3 regions of the Streptomyces solitudinis genome follow, and region 1 is predicted to be linked to each of the others. Evidence: predicted binding sites of a transcription regulator. Region 1 holds the regulator's gene; each other region holds the start of a gene.
What was found. Region 1 encodes HrcA, which represses chaperone genes, less so after heat shock. Its sites were predicted from a motif close to TTNGCACTCNGNNNNNCNGAGTGCNAA; they were not measured.
Positions count from the first base shown of each region.

Region 2: the regulator HrcA is predicted to act here: its motif matches at 3,473-3,499, upstream of groL (chaperonin GroEL).
Region 3: the regulator HrcA is predicted to act here: its motif matches at 2,925-2,951, upstream of groES (co-chaperone GroES).

Region 1 covers NZ_JAZDCW010000003.1:452,184-457,219, forward strand. The annotation lists gene V1J52_RS09495 (DUF3097 domain-containing protein) at 1-469, opposite strand, end outside; gene V1J52_RS09500 (MBL fold metallo-hydrolase) at 544-1,245, opposite strand; gene hrcA (heat-inducible transcriptional repressor HrcA) at 1,503-2,519, shown strand; gene dnaJ (molecular chaperone DnaJ) at 2,520-3,644, shown strand; gene V1J52_RS09515 (16S rRNA (uracil(1498)-N(3))-methyltransferase) at 3,762-4,499, shown strand; gene V1J52_RS09520 (histidine triad nucleotide-binding protein) at 4,529-4,882, shown strand; gene V1J52_RS09525 (ribonuclease Z) at 4,900-5,036, shown strand, end outside.
Region 2 covers NZ_JAZDCW010000005.1:414,742-419,777, reverse strand. The annotation lists gene V1J52_RS15955 (glucosyl-3-phosphoglycerate synthase) at 1-553, opposite strand, end outside; SAM riboswitch class I at 713-867, shown strand; gene thrC (threonine synthase) at 885-2,174, shown strand; gene V1J52_RS15945 (MoaD/ThiS family protein) at 2,208-2,486, shown strand; gene V1J52_RS15940 (cold-shock protein) at 2,977-3,180, shown strand; gene groL (chaperonin GroEL) at 3,623-5,036, shown strand, end outside.
Region 3 covers NZ_JAZDCW010000002.1:842,551-847,586, forward strand. The annotation lists gene V1J52_RS07435 (SDR family NAD(P)-dependent oxidoreductase) at 1-585, shown strand, start outside; gene groL (chaperonin GroEL) at 738-2,363, opposite strand; gene groES (co-chaperone GroES) at 2,472-2,780, opposite strand; gene V1J52_RS07450 (polysaccharide deacetylase family protein) at 3,046-4,074, opposite strand; gene V1J52_RS07455 (class I SAM-dependent methyltransferase) at 4,138-5,036, shown strand, end outside.

The DNA of each region.
Region 1 (5,036 bases):
GGTCGTCCACGCCCGCCAGGTACTCCACGACGACGCCCTCGATGCGCAGGTCGTCGCCCCACACCCGCTCGACGAGTTCGGCGTCGTGGCGGCCCTCGACGTAGATCCGCCCGGCGCGGGCGACCCGGGCGCGCGCGCCGGGCACGGCGAGGGACCCGGAGGCCGTCCGCCGGGGCGCGGCCCTCTCCGGGCGGGACGCCGCGCGGGGCGGGACGAGGGTGGCGGGGCGGCCCTCCAGCAGGAAACCGCGCGGCTCCATCGGGAAGACGCGGTGTTTGCCGAAGCGGTCCTCCAGGGTGACGGTGGGGCCCTGCGCCGTCTTCTCCCAGCGGACGACCGCGCCGCAGAAGCCGGTCGTGGCCTCCTCGACGACGAGGCCGGGGTCCGCCGGGACCTCGGGGGCGGGAGCCTGCCGCTTCCAGGGCGCGGTGAAGTCCACGCCCGCGTACCTGTCATGACCGCTGCGCATGCGGCCATTGTGCCGTGCGGCCCCGGCGGGGGACGCCCTCCCGCGCGGCGCGTTGGCACCGGGCCCGTCCCGTCTCACCGGTGGCGGCGGGCCAGTGCGTCGCGCTGGCGGCGGACGAAGGCGGCGTCGACGAGCGCGCCGTGCCCGGGGACGTAGACGGCGTCCTCGCCGCCCAGCGCCAGCAGCCGGTCCAGCGCGGCGGGCCAGTGTGCGGGGTGCGCGTCGGGCCCGGCCTGGGGCGCGCCGGACTCCTCCACCAGGTCGCCGCAGAAGACGACCTCCGGATCGCCCGGCACCAGCACGGCGAGGTCGTGCCCGGTGTGGCCGGGGCCGACGTTGGCCAGCATCACCCGGCGTCCCCCGCCGAGGTCCAGCGTCAGTTCGCCGGAGACCTGGTGGCGCGGGGCGAGCAGGACGTCCGCCGCCTGCGCGGCGCGCTCCGGGTCCATTCCGTGCCGCACCGCGTCGGCGCGCAGCTCCTCCGCCGCGCGGGGGAACAGGTCCGCCGTGCCGACGGCGCCGTAGACCTCGGCCCCGGCGAACGCGGCGGTGCCGAAGACGTGGTCGAAGTGCGGGTGCGTGAGCGCCACGTGCGTGACCGGGAGCCCGAACCGCTCCCGGACCTCCAGGCGCAGCGCGGCGCCGTCGCGCAGCGAGGCGCCGGTGTCCACCACCAGTACGCCCTCGGCGCCGCGTACGGCACCGACCGTCTCGTCCCAGCCCGGCAGCCTGCGGCGTACGACGCCGGGGGCCGGCTGCTCCCACTCACCGGTCATGGGGCGACGCTAGCGCCCCCGGCACGGCGGCGCCCCCGGTGTCCCGCCCCGGCCGCGCCCGTGGCACCCGCCCCTGCGGCGCCCCCGGCGCGACTCCCGCCACGGCCGCCGTGCGACTCCCGCCACGGCCGCCGTGCGGCCGCCTTGCCCCGCCCGTAGGGCCCGGCCGTACACTGGCCCGGACACGTTGGCACTCGAACACGCGGAGTGCCAAGACGGGAAGCAGGCGGTCACGGCCGGACGGGAGGTGCGCAGCCATGCTCAGCGAACGCCGACTCAAGGTCCTGCGCGCGATCGTCCAGGACTACGTGGGCACCGAGGAGCCCGTGGGGTCCAAGGCGCTCACCGAGCGGCACAGCCTCAACGTCTCCCCGGCGACCGTGCGCAACGACATGGCGGCCCTGGAGGACGAGGGGTACATCGCCCAGCCGCACACCAGTGCGGGGCGCATCCCCACGGACAAGGGCTACCGGCTGTTCGTGGACCGGCTCGCGGGCGTCAAGCCGCTGTCGGTCCCCGAGCGCCGGGCGATCACGCACTTCCTGGACGGCGCCGTCGACCTGGACGACGTCGTGGGCCGCACGGTGCGGCTGCTGGCGCAGCTCACCCGGCAGGTCGCCGTCGTGCAGTACCCGTCGCTGACCCGGTCCACGGTGCGGCACGTGGAGCTGCTGGCGCTGGCCCCGGCCCGGGTGATGCTGGTGCTGATCACCGACACCGGCCGCGTCGAGCAGCGCATGGTGGACTGCCCGGGGCCGGTGGGGGAGAGCGCGGTGGCCGACCTGCGCGCGCGGCTGAACAGCCGGGTCGCCGGCCAGCGCTTCACGGCGGTCCCGCAGCTCGTGCAGGACCTCGCGGAGTCCTTCGACGCGGAGGACCGCGGCGCCGTCTCCGCCGTGGTGGCGACGCTGCTGGAGACGCTGGTGGAGGAGACGGAGGAGCGGCTGGTGATCGGCGGCACGGCCAATCTCACCCGCTTCGGGAACGACTTCCCGGTGATGATCCGGCCGGTGCTGGAGGCGCTGGAAGAGCAGGTCGTGCTGCTCAAACTGCTCGGTGAGGCCACCGACCCCGGGGTCATGGTCCGCATCGGGCACGAGAACGAGCACGAGGGTCTCAATTCCACGTCCGTGGTCTCGGTCGGTTACGGTTCCGGCGACCAGGCGGTCGCCAAGCTCGGCGTGGTCGGACCGACCCGCATGGACTACCCCGGAACGATGGGAGCGGTACGCGCAGTGGCACGTTACGTCGGACAGTTTCTCGCGGAGTCTTAAGTGGCCACGGACTACTACGCGATCCTGGGCGTGCAGCGCGACGCTTCGCAGGACGAGATCAAGAAGGCGTTCCGCCGGCTGGCGCGCGAGCTGCACCCGGACGTGAACCCGGACCCGAAGACCCAGGAGCGGTTCAAGGAGATCAACACCGCTTACGAGGTCCTGTCGGACCCGCAGAAGAAGCAGATGTACGACCTGGGCGGTGACCCGGCGGGCGGCGCGTCCGGCGGTTTCGGCGCCGGGGGCTTCGGCAACTTCTCCGACATCATGGACGCCTTCTTCGGCGCCTCCGCGCAGCGCGGGCCGCGCTCGCGCACCCGGCGCGGGCAGGACGCCATGATCCGTCTGGAGATCACCCTGGAGGAGGCCGCGTTCGGCACCACCAAGGAGATCCAGGTCGACACCGCGACCGTCTGCACCCCGTGCAGCGGCGAGGGCGCGGCCCCCGGCACCTCGGCGCAGACCTGCGACATGTGCCGCGGCCGGGGCGAGGTCTCCCAGGTCACCCGGTCCTTCCTGGGCCAGGTCATGACGTCGCGGCCCTGCCCGCAGTGCCAGGGCTTCGGCACGGTCGTGCCCACGCCCTGCCCCGAGTGCGCGGGAGACGGGCGGGTGCGCTCGCGCCGCAGCCTCACCGTGAAGATCCCGGCGGGCGTGGACAACGGCACCCGCATCCAGCTCGCGGGCGAGGGTGAGGTCGGCCCGGGCGGCGGCCCGGCCGGTGACCTGTACGTCGAGATCCGCGAGGCCCAGCACCAGGTCTTCCAGCGGCGCGGCGACGACCTGCACTGCACCGTCACCATCCCGATGACGGCGGCGGCGCTGGGCACCCAGTGCCCGCTGGAGACGCTGGACGGCGTCGAGGACGTGGACATCAGGCCGGGCACCCAGTCGGGGCAGTCGATCCCGCTGCACGGGCGCGGCGTCACCCACCTGCGCGGCAACGGGCGCGGCGACCTCATCGTGCACGTCGAGGTGACCACGCCCAGCAAGCTGGAGCCCGAGCAGGAGGAGCTGCTGCGCAAGCTCGCCAAGCTGCGCGGCGAGGAGCGGCCCACGGGCCAGTTCCAGCCCGGCCAGCAGGGGCTGTTCTCCCGGTTGAAGGACGCCTGGAACGGCAGGTGACACCGCCCGCGCCGCCCCCGGTGAGCGCCCCGCACGAGCATCCCCTCGCGCAGGCGCCGATGGGGGGCGGCGGTTCGGCCCGCCCGGAGGAAAGCGCCCGATGACCGGAAGTGCCCGATGACCGCCCCCGTCTTCGTCGTCGATCCCGCACGGCTGGGCACCGGCCCCGTCGTGGTGGACGGCCCGGAGGGGCGGCACGCCGTCTCCGTGCGGCGGCTGCGCGCCGGGGAGGAGGTCGTGCTGACCGACGGCGCGGGGCGCGGGGGGCTCGGCACCGTCACGGCCGCCACCGGCAAGGACCGCCTGGAGGTGGACGTGCGCGAGCTGCGCACCGAGCCGCCGCCACGCCCGTCCGTCACCGTCGTGCAGGCGCTCCCCAAGGGCGACCGGGGCGAGCTGGCCGTCGAGACCATGACGGAGACGGGGGTCGACGCCGTCGTGCCCTGGGCGGCGGCGCGCTGCGTCACCCAGTGGCGGGGCGAGCGGGCGGCCAAGGCGCTCGCCAAGTGGCGCAGCACGGCCCGGGAGGCGGGCAAGCAGGCGCGGCGGCTGCGCTTCCCGGAGGTCACCGAGCCGGTCACCACGCGGCAGCTCCTGCCGCTGCTGGCCGCCGCGTCCTTCGCCGCCGTCCTGCACGAGGAGGGCGGACGGCCGCTGGCCCGCGCGGAGCTGCCCGCCGGGGGGGACGTCGTGCTGGTCGTCGGCCCCGAGGGCGGCGTCAGCCCGGAGGAGCTGGCCGCCTTCGCGGACGCCGGCGCGCACCCGCACCGGCTGGGTCCCACGGTGCTGCGCACCTCCACCGCCGGGACGGCCGCCGCCGCGCTGCTGCTGGGCCGCACCGGCCGGTGGGGCTGACGGGGACGGGCTGCCGGTAGCATCCCCGCATGGCTGGAGAACCGCAGGCGGACTGCCTGTTCTGCAAGATCGTCGCGGGTGAGGTGCCGGCGACCGTCGTCCGCGAGACGGAGACGACCGTCGCGTTCCGGGACATCAACCCCCAGGCGCCCACACACGTCCTGGTGATCCCCAAGCTGCACCACCCCGACGCCGCCGCGCTCGCCGCCGCCGCCCCCGAGGTGGCCGCGGACGTGCTGCGGGAGGCGGGCCGGGTCGCGGAGGGGGAGGGCGCGGAGTCCTACCGGGTGGTGTTCAACACCGGGTCGGGCGCGGGCCAGACCGTCTTCCACGCGCACGCCCACGTGCTGGCCGGCCGCGGCCTGCAGTGGCCGCCCGGCTGACGGCACCCCAGACGCCCGTGTCCGTACGCGAACTCGTCGTCCTCGGCACCGCCAGCCAGGTCCCCACCCGCCACCGCAACCACAACGGGTACGTGCTGCGCTGGGACGGCGAGGGCTTCCTCTTCGACCCCGGCGAGGGCACGCAGCGGCAGAT
Region 2 (5,036 bases), on a different contig from region 1:
TCAGCAGCGGGCGGGCCACCAGCTCCGTCACCCGTCCGCCGCCCGCCGGGCTGTCGCCCAGCGGCCGGTCGTACATCGCCTTGACCAGCCGCACCCCCGGATCGGTCAGCAGCGGGCCGACGATGCCGGAGACGAAGCGGGAGCGGAAGTCCCGCAGGTCGGCGTCGATGAAGCAGACGATCTCGCCGCTGGTCGCCAGCAGCGAGCGCCACAGCACCTCCCCCTTGCCGGGCACCGCGGGTATCCGGGGCAGCAGCGCGTCCCGGTGGACGACCTTCGCGCCCGCGGCGGCGGCCACGTCCCCGGTCCGGTCGGTGGAGCCGGAGTCGAGCACGACCAGCTCGTCCACCAGGGGCACGTCCGGCGTCATCAGCTCGCCGCGGATCACCGAGACGATGGCGCCGACCGTCTCCTCCTCGTTGAGCGCGGGCAGCACGACGCTCACGCTCCCGCGCGTGCCCGCGGCCCGCTTGGCGGCCAGCAGCCGCGCCATCGGACGGTCATCGGCGCTCCAGGAACGCCGCCGCAGCCAGCTCTCGACCTCGTCCAGCACGTATCCGCCTCCGTAGGGATCACCCGCGGACGTCACCGTCTCGCGGTTCGGACGACCGCATCCACCGTCACAGCCGTCGGTTACAGTCTTGAGCAGCGCACGTGACCTCCGCATGTCGGGGCGCGTCGCCACCGACAAACGCGCCCTCCGGCGCCATAGAGCTCATCCAGAGGGGCAGAGGGAACGGCCCGTTGAAGCCCCGGCAACCCTCCCGCGTGCCATTACGTCATTCCGGTTCATGTCCGGGGCGAAGCCGCCGTGGGGAAGGTGCCAATTCCGTCCCTCGGCGAAAGCCGTCGTGGGGAAGATGAGGAGAAAGGGCCTCGCCTCCATGGCTGTGCAGACAGTTGCCAACACCACCGAACCTTCGGACATCTCCCTCGGTCCCGCCGCGGCGCTCTCCTGCCGCGAGTGCGGTGAGCGCACACCGCTCGGACCGCACTTCGCCTGCGGTGCCTGTTTCGGGCCCCTGGAGATCGCCTACGACCTGCCCACCGGGGACGCCGAAGCGCTGCGGAAGCAGATCGAGGCCGGGCCGAACAGCATCTGGCGCTACGCCCCGCTGCTGCCCGTCCCCGCCGACGTGGCCGCCAAGCCCAACCTGAACCCCGGCTTCACCAAGCTGGTGCGCGCCGACAACCTCGCCCGCGAACTGGGCGTCACCGGAGAACTGCACGTCAAGGACGACTCGGGCAACCCGACGCACTCCTTCAAGGACCGTGTCGTCGCCATCGCCGTCGAGGCCGCCCGCGCCTTCGGGTTCACCACGCTCTCCTGCTCCTCCACCGGGAACCTGGCCGGCGCGGTGGGCGCCGCCGCGGCCCGCGCGGGCCTGCGCTCGTGCGTGTTCATCCCGCACGACCTGGAGCAGGGCAAGGTCGTGATGGCCGCCGTCTACGGGGGCGAGCTGGTCGGCATCGAGGGCACCTACGACGACGTGAACCGCTTCTGCAGCGAGCTGATCGGGGACCCGGCCGGCGAGGGCTGGGGCTTCGTGAACGTGAACCTGCGCCCGTACTATGCCGAGGGCTCCAAGACGCTCGCGTACGAGATCTGCGAGCAGCTCGGCTGGCGGCTGCCGGACCAGCTCGTGATCCCGATCGCCTCCGGCTCGCAGCTCACGAAGATCGACAAGGGCCTGCGCGAGCTGATCGCGCTCGGCCTGGTCGAGGACCGGCCGTACCGGATCTTCGGCGCCCAGGCCGAGGGGTGCTCGCCGGTCTCGCGGGCGTTCAAGGCCGGGCACGACGTGGTGCGGCCCGTGCGGCCCGACACCATCGCCAAGTCGCTGGCCATCGGCAACCCGGCGGACGGCCCGTACGTGCTGGACATCGCCCGCAGGACCGGCGGCGCGGTCGAGGACGTGAACGACGGGCAGGTCGTGGAGGCGATCAAGCTGCTCGCCCGCACCGAGGGCGTCTTCGCGGAGACGGCCGGCGGGGTGACCGTCGGTGTCACCCGCAAGCTGATCGAGGCGGGCGTGCTGGACCCGGCGCTGACCACGGTCGTGCTCAACACCGGCGACGGCCTCAAGACCCTGGACGCCGTCGCCCCGACGACCGGCCCCTCGGCCGTCATCCGCCCCTCGCTGGACGCCTTCCGCGCCGCCGGCCTGGCCTGACCCGTTCCGTTTTCGTACGAAGGTGAACACCGCATGAGCGTTAACGTCCGCATTCCGACCATCCTGCGCACCTACACCGGCGGCAAGTCCGAGGTTCCGGCCGAGGGCGCCACCCTCGCCGAGGTGCTGGCCGACCTGGAGAAGAACCACACCGGGATCGGGGCGCGCGTCCTGGACGACACGGGCAAGCTCCGCCGATTCGTGAACGTCTACGTCAACGACGACGACGTGCGGTTCGCGGAGGGCCTCGCCACGCCGGTGCCGGACGGCGCGGGCGTCTCCATCATCCCCGCCGTGGCAGGCGGCGCGTAAGCGCTCCCCAGGACCGTTCGGGCGGCCCCGCTCCCTCGCCGGAGCGGGGCCGCCCGCGTGTGTGCGGCGCGGGGCGGCCCGGGGCGCCGGCGCGGGCGCCCGCGCGGGACACGGCGAACCGGAGGTGGTCATTCCGGAGGTGCGGGGGGCGGTAGGGTGAGCCCGAACCCCTCGCCTCACGTGTCACAGCGGCCCCTCGGTGGTGCCCGACCCGCGCGACAACTTGTGCCCGAAAATGCAGAAACATTTGTCGGGTTGATCCGCTATGTCCGGCCGGACTTGTCCCCGTTTGCGGGCCCCGCCCTGGAATCGCCGTTCGAGCGCCTGCGGAATTCTCGTCGGATTGACCTGTTGCGGAGGGCGTTCGTGCAGATACATTCAGCGGCGGTCGACGCGTTCCGGCGCACACCCCCTCGACCCAGGGGGTGACTTCTGACCCGGGTCCGCGGAGTGCGGTCTCGTGCAAGGGCCAGTAATAGGGGAGTTAGGAATGGCTCAGGGCACCGTCAAGTGGTTCAACGCGGAGAAGGGCTACGGCTTCATCGCGGTCGACGGTGGTGCGGACGTGTTCGTCCACTACAGCGCGATCCAGATGGACGGGTACCGCACCCTTGAGGAAGGGCAGCGGGTCGAGTTCGAGATCTCGCAAGGACAGAAGGGCCCGCAGGCGGACATGGTCCGCCTGAGTGCCTGAGCGCCGACCGCCACACACCACCCCGGGGTCCGGGCTTCCACGGAAGTCCGGGCCCCGTGGCGTGCCCGCCCGCCGCACCCGCCCGTCCGGGCCGGGCGGGCCCGCCGCGTAGCCGCCCGGCACCCCGCCGCGCACCTCTCCGGTACCCCGCCCGCGCCCGCCGGGGCGCGCGCCGCGCACCGGCCCCGCACCCCGCCGGGTGCCCGCCCCGGGGTGCCCGTGCGAGCGGACCGGCGCGAGCGCCGGACCTCCCGCGCTTGCACTCGGAGGGGTCGAGTGCTAATCATTGGGCTTAGCACTCTGCGCATGAGAGTGACAAAGAAGGACCGGTTCGGTGAGGTCCGTGAGGCCGGGCGGGAAAGGCCGCCGGGGCTCGCAGGCCGTCCGTCGCGGGCGCCGCGGTCCGGAGCAATCCACCCCAGTCCTGGGAGGACCACTTCACATGGCCAAGATCATCGCGTTCGACGAGGAGGCGCGGCGCGGCCTCGAACGCGGCATGAACCAGCTCGCCGACGCCGTCAAGGTCACGCTCGGCCCCAAGGGCCGCAACGTCGTGCTGGAGAAGAAGTGGGGCGCCCCCACGATCACCAACGACGGTGTCTCCATCGCCAAGGAGATCGAGCTCGAGGACGCGTACGAGAAGATCGGCGCCGAGCTCGTCAAGGAGGTCGCCAAGAAGACGGACGACGTCGCCGGTGACGGCACGACGACCGCGACCGTCCTCGCCCAGGCGCTGGTCCGCGAGGGTCTGCGCAACGTGGCCGCCGGCGCCAACCCGATGGCGCTGAAGCGGGGCATCGAGAAGGCCACCGAGGCCGTCTCCGCCGCCCTGCTGGAGCAGGCCAAGGACGTGGAGACCAAGGAGCAGATCGCCTCCACCGCCTCCATCTCCGCCGCGGACGTCCAGATCGGCGAGCTGATCGCCGAGGCCATGGACAAGGTCGGCAAGGAAGGCGTCATCACCGTCGAGGAGTCGCAGACCTTCGGTCTTGAGCTGGAGCTCACCGAGGGCATGCGCTTCGACAAGGGCTACATCTCGGCGTACTTCGCGACCGACATGGAGCGTATGGAGACCGTCTACGACGACCCGTACATCCTGATCGCGAACTCCAAGGTCAGCAACGTCAAGGACCTGCTGCCGCTGCTGGAGAAGGTCATGCAGTCGGGCAAGCCGCTGCTGATCATCGCCGAGGACGTCGAGGGCGAGGCGCTCTCCACGCTCGTCGTGAACAAGATCCGCGGCACGTTCAAGTCCGTCGCCGTCAAGGCCCCGGGCTTCGGCGACCGCCGCAAGGCCATGCTGGGCGACATCGCGATCCTCACCGGCGGCCAGGTCATCTCCGAGGAGGTCGGCCTCAAGCTGGAGAACGCCGGTCTGGAGATGCTGGGCCGCGCCCGCAAGGTCGTCGTCACCAAGGACGAGACGACCATCGTCGACGGTGCCGGCGAGAGCGAGCAGGTCCAGGGCCGGGTCAACCAGATCCGCGCCGAGATCGACAGCTCCGACTCGGACTACGACCGCGAGAAGCTCCAGGAGCGCCTGGCGAAGCTGGCCGGCGGCGTGGCCGTCATCAAGGCCGGTGCCGCCACCGAGGTGGAGCTGAAGGAGCGCAAGCACCGCATCGAGGACGCGGTGCGCAACGCGAAGGCCGCCGTCGAGGAGGGCATCGTCGCCGGTGGTGGCGTGGCCCTGCTCCAGGCGACCGCCGTGTTCGAGAAGCTGGAGCTGGAGGGCGACGAGGCCACCGGTGCCGCCGCCGTCAAGCTGGCCCTGGAGGCCCCGCTCAAGCAGATCGCGGTCAACGCCGGTCTTGAGGGCGGCGTCATCGTGGAGAAGGTGCGCAACCTGACCCCGG
Region 3 (5,036 bases), on a different contig from region 1:
GAGGGCCTGACGGCGGTCCGCGAGCGGCTCACGGACCGCACCCACCCCGTCGACCTGCTGGTGAACAACGCCGGGTTCGGCCTGAAGGGCCGCTACCTGGAGGTCCCGATGGAGGACGAGCTGCGCATGCTGCGGGTGCACTGCGAAGCGGTGCTGCGGCTGACGTCGGCGGCGGTGCTCGGGATGCGCGAGCGGGGACGCGGCGGCGTGGTGAACGTGGCGTCGGTGGCCGCCTTCCTGCCGCGCGGCACCTACGGGGCGTCCAAGGCGTGGGTCGTGCAGTTCACGCAGGGCGCCGCGCAGGACCTCGCCGGGTCGGGGGTGCGGCTGCTGGCGCTGTGCCCGGGGTTCGTCCGCACCGAGTTCCACGAGCGGGCGGGCATGGCGGTGGACGGCATCCCCGGGTGGATGTGGCTGGACGCCGACAAGGTGGTGGACGCCGCGCTCAAGGACCTGGCCCGGGGCCGGACGGTGTCGATTCCCGACCCGCGCTACAAGGCGTTGCTGGGCGCCAGCAAGCTGGTGCCGCGCGGTGTGATGGGCCGGGTGTCCTCCGGATCGGGGCGCCGCTACGGCCCGCGGTGACCCGGCGCGCCGCGCCGGGCCGGGCTGACCGGTCGCGGCGGGCGGCCCGGGCACGGGCGAGGCCCGCCACCCCCGGGGGGTGACGGGCCTCGACTCGGCCGCCTCGGCCGCCTCGGCCGCGCGGACCGGCTGCCTCGGGCGGACCGGCTGCCTCAGTGCGAGTGACCGTGGCTGTGCCCGCCGGCGGAGTCGTCCTCCTCGGCGGGCTTCTCGACGACCAGGGTCTCGGTCGTCAGGAGCAGCGAGGCGATGGACGCGGCGTTCTCCAGCGCGGAGCGGGTGACCTTGACCGGGTCGATGACGCCGGCCTTCACCAGGTCGCCGTACTCGCCGGTCGCGGCGTTGAAGCCGTGGCCCTTCTCCAGCTCGGCGACCTTGGAGGTGATGACGTAGCCCTCCAGGCCCGCGTTCTCCGCGATCCAGCGCAGCGGCTCGACGACGGCGCGGCGCACGACGGCGACACCGGTGGCCTCGTCGTCGGTCTTGCCGAGGCTGTCGGCCAGGACCTTCGCGGAGTGGACGAGCGCGGAGCCGCCACCGGAGACGATGCCCTCCTCGACCGCGGCGCGGGTCGCGGAGATGGCGTCCTCCAGACGGTGCTTCTTCTCCTTCAGCTCGACCTCGGTGGCCGCGCCGACACGGATGACGCACACGCCGCCGGCCAGCTTGGCCAGGCGCTCCTGGAGCTTCTCGCGGTCCCAGTCCGAGTCCGTGGACTCGATCTCGGCCTTGATCTGGCCGACCCGGGCCTGCACGTCCTCGCCCTTGCCGCCACCGTCGACGATGGTGGTGTCGTCCTTGGTGACGGTGACGCGGCGGGCGCTGCCCAGCACGTCCAGACCGACCTGGTCGAGCTTGAGGCCGACCTCCTCGGCGACGACGGTGCCGCCGGTGAGGGCGGCCATGTCGCCGAGCATCGCCTTGCGGCGGTCACCGAAGCCGGGGGCCTTGACGGCGACGGCGTTGAAGGTGCCGCGGATCTTGTTGACGACCAGCGTGGACAGGGCCTCGCCCTCGACGTCCTCGGCGATGATCAGCAGCGGGCGGGAGCCGCCGGCCTGCATGATCTTCTCCAGCAGCGGCAGCAGGTCGGCGATGGCCGAGATCTTGCCCTGCGTGATGAGGATGTAGGGGTCGTCGAGGACGGCCTCCATGCGCTCCTGGTCGGTGACCATGTAGGGCGACAGGTAGCCCTTGTCGAAGGCCATGCCCTCGGTGAAGTCCAGCTCCAGACCGAAGGTCTGCGACTCCTCGACGGTGATGACGCCGTCCTTGCCGACCTTGTCCATGGCCTCGGCGATCAGCTCGCCGACCTGCTTGTCCTGGGCGGACAGCCCGGCGACGGAGGCGATGTCGGCCTTGGAGTCGATGGGGCTGGCGGACGCGATGAGGTCGTCCGACACGGCCCGGACGGCGGCGTCGATGCCCTTCTTCAGGGCGGCCGGGGAGGCGCCGGCGGCGACGTTGCGCAGGCCCTCGCGGACGAGCGCCTGGGCCAGCACGGTCGCGGTGGTGGTGCCGTCACCCGCGATGTCGTTGGTCTTGGTCGCCACCTCCTTGACGAGCTGGGCGCCGAGGTTCTCGTACGGGTCCTCGACCTCGACCTCGCGGGCGATGGTCACGCCGTCGTTGGTGATGGTCGGTGCGCCGAACTTCTTGTCGATGACGACGTTGCGGCCCTTGGGGCCGATCGTCACCTTGACCGTGTCGGCCAGCTTGTTGACGCCGCGCTCCAGGGCGCGACGGGCGTCCTCGTCGAACTTCAGGATCTTCGCCATGGCGTAAGAGGTCCTCTCAGGGCTGTCAAAAACGAACCGCGCCCCGGCCCCGGCTGTCTGTGACGGGGACCAGGGCGCGGATCACAACACGTGGGTGTGCCTTGTGCCTTACTTCTCGATGATCGCGAGCACGTCGCGGGCCGAGAGGACGAGGTACTCCTCGTTGTTGTACTTCACTTCGGTGCCGCCGTACTTGCTGTACAGGACGACGTCACCGACCTTGACGTCGAGCGGCAGGCGGTTGCCGTCCTCGAAGCGGCCCGGGCCCACGGCGAGGACGGTGCCCTCCTGGGGCTTCTCCTTCGCGGTGTCCGGAATGACCAGGCCCGAGGCCGTGGTCTGTTCGGCGTCGAGCGGCTGGACCACAATGCGGTCCTCGAGCGGCTTGATGGCAACCTTGGAGCTGGCGGTCGTCACGATCCGACCTCCCCCTTCGGAGATCTCACGGGGTCTTATGTCTGAGGTGGCGACCTGGTCGATCCGTCGTCGCGGGTGCCGGACCGTCCCGTCGCGCCTTGGCACTCACCGGTGGAGAGTGCCAGCGCTGAGCCTATGCCCCGCTTAGCACTCGGTCAAGCGGAGTGCCAACGACGCGCGGCGCGGCGCCGCTCCGGGGCGCGCGGGGCGGGTCCGCCGCCCGGCCGCGCGCCCCGGCCGGGGTGCGGGAGGCGGCGGCCGCCGGTCAGAGGTAGTCCTCCAGACGGGCCAGGGCGAAGCCCTGCTCGGTGACCGTGCGCAGGGTCCGGCGCAGCATGTCCGTCATCGTCCCGCCCCACTCCTCCGGGCCCCGGAAGTGGGTCAGGATGATGTCGCCGGGGTGGAACCTGCGGTCCGCGCGGCCCCAGTCGAACCGCAGCGCCCACGCCTCCTCGGCCCACAGCGGCACGGCGCGGATGCCGCAGGCGGCCGCCGCGCGCAGCGTGTCGCGGTCGTAGGCGCCGTAGGGCGGCCGGAACAGGGGCGTGGCCTGCCCGATCTCGCGCTCCAGCACCTCCTGCATGCCGCAGATCTCCCGGCGCTGGTGTTCGTAGGAGAGCCGGGGCAGCTCCTTGTGGTTCAGGGTGTGGTTGTGGACGGCCGCGCCGTCGCGGTGCATGCGGCGGAAGTAGCCGTAGTCGTCGCTGGCGACGTAGTCGGCGATGAAAGCGCTGTAGGGCAGGTCCAGCTCGCGCAGCATGCGCGGGAAGGCCGGGTCCTTCTCGTAGCCGTCGTCGACGGTGAGGAAGACGACCCGGTCCGTCGTCGGCACCCGGGTGATGACGGGCGGCAGGCCGTCGCCGGTGAGGTGCCCGGAGTCGCTGGCCAGCTCCGGTCTGCGGTCGGGCGGGGCGGGCGGGCGCAGCGGCACCTCGGCCAGGCCCCAGCGCTTCGCGGCGGCGACGCGGCGCAGTTCGGCGCGGCGCAGGCGTTCGGCGTAGCCGGTCAGCGAGGCGGCGGCGGCTCCGGCCTCGGCGTGCGGGGCGGTGCCGAGCGGTACCGCGGCGCCGGCGGCGGCCAGCGGCTGGTCCAGGCGCGCCCTGCCGTCCGTGCCGCCGGGCAGCCCGGCGGTGGCGGCGCAGGAGACGGCGAGCAGGACGACGGCGGAGGCGCCGACGGCCCGCCGGACGTGGTGCCAGGACCGGTGGGACGTCCCCGGCGCGTCCCGCCCGTCCGGTGCCGTGGTCTGACCGTCCTTCCAGTAGTTTTGTGTGACTTGTCGGCTGATCGTCATAGTGGCGGATGGTGCCAGCGGGACCCGGCCGGAGGTCCGCGGCATCGCGCGCCACGGGGGAAAATGGGCCGTGTGGCCGCATCCGCATCACCCGACACGCCGACCGACGACACCCGGCTCGCCGCCTTCCGCGCCCTCCTGACCGAGGAGGGGCAGCGACTGCTGGCCGGACTGGGCGACTACGACGCCGCCGACGAACTGGCCGTCGCCACCCGGCTGCGCCGCGGCCACGACCCCGCACTGGTCTCCGCTGCGCTGGGCCAGGCCCGGCTGCGGCAGCGGGCGGTGGCCAAGTTCGGCGCCCGGGACGCGGCACGCATGTACTTCACGCCCGACGGCGTCGAGCAGGCCACCCGGACCGCCGTCGCCGCCTACCGGGCCGCACGGCTGGCCGGGCGCGGGGTACGGCGGCTGGCCGACCTGTGCTGCGGCGTCGGCGGCGACGCCATCGCCCTGGCCCGCGCCGGGGTGCACGTACTCGCCGTGGACCGCTCCCCGCTGACCTGCGCCGTCATCACCGCCAACGCCGCCGCCCTGGGCCTGGCCGACCGGATCGAGGTGCGCTGCGCCGACGTCACCGAGGTGGACACCGGCGGCTGCGACGCCGTCTTCGTCGACCCGGCGCGGCGCGGCGGACGCGGGCGGGTCTTCGACCCCGAGGCGTTCTCGCCCCCGCTGTCCTGGGCCCTGGACGCCGCCCGCCGCGCCCCGCACGCCGCGCTCAAGCTGGCCCCCGGGGTGCCGCACGAGACCGTGCCCCCCGAGGCGGAGGCGGAGTGGATCTCGGTGGCCGGGGAGGTGAAGGAGGCGGTGTTCTGGTTCGGCGGCCCGCCCGGTGTACGGGCCACGCTGCTGCCCGGCGGGGCCTCGCTGACCGGCACCGGGCTGCCCGATCCCCCGGCCGGCCCCGTCCGCCGGTACCTGTACGAGCCGGACGGCGCCGTCATCCGCGCCCACCTCGT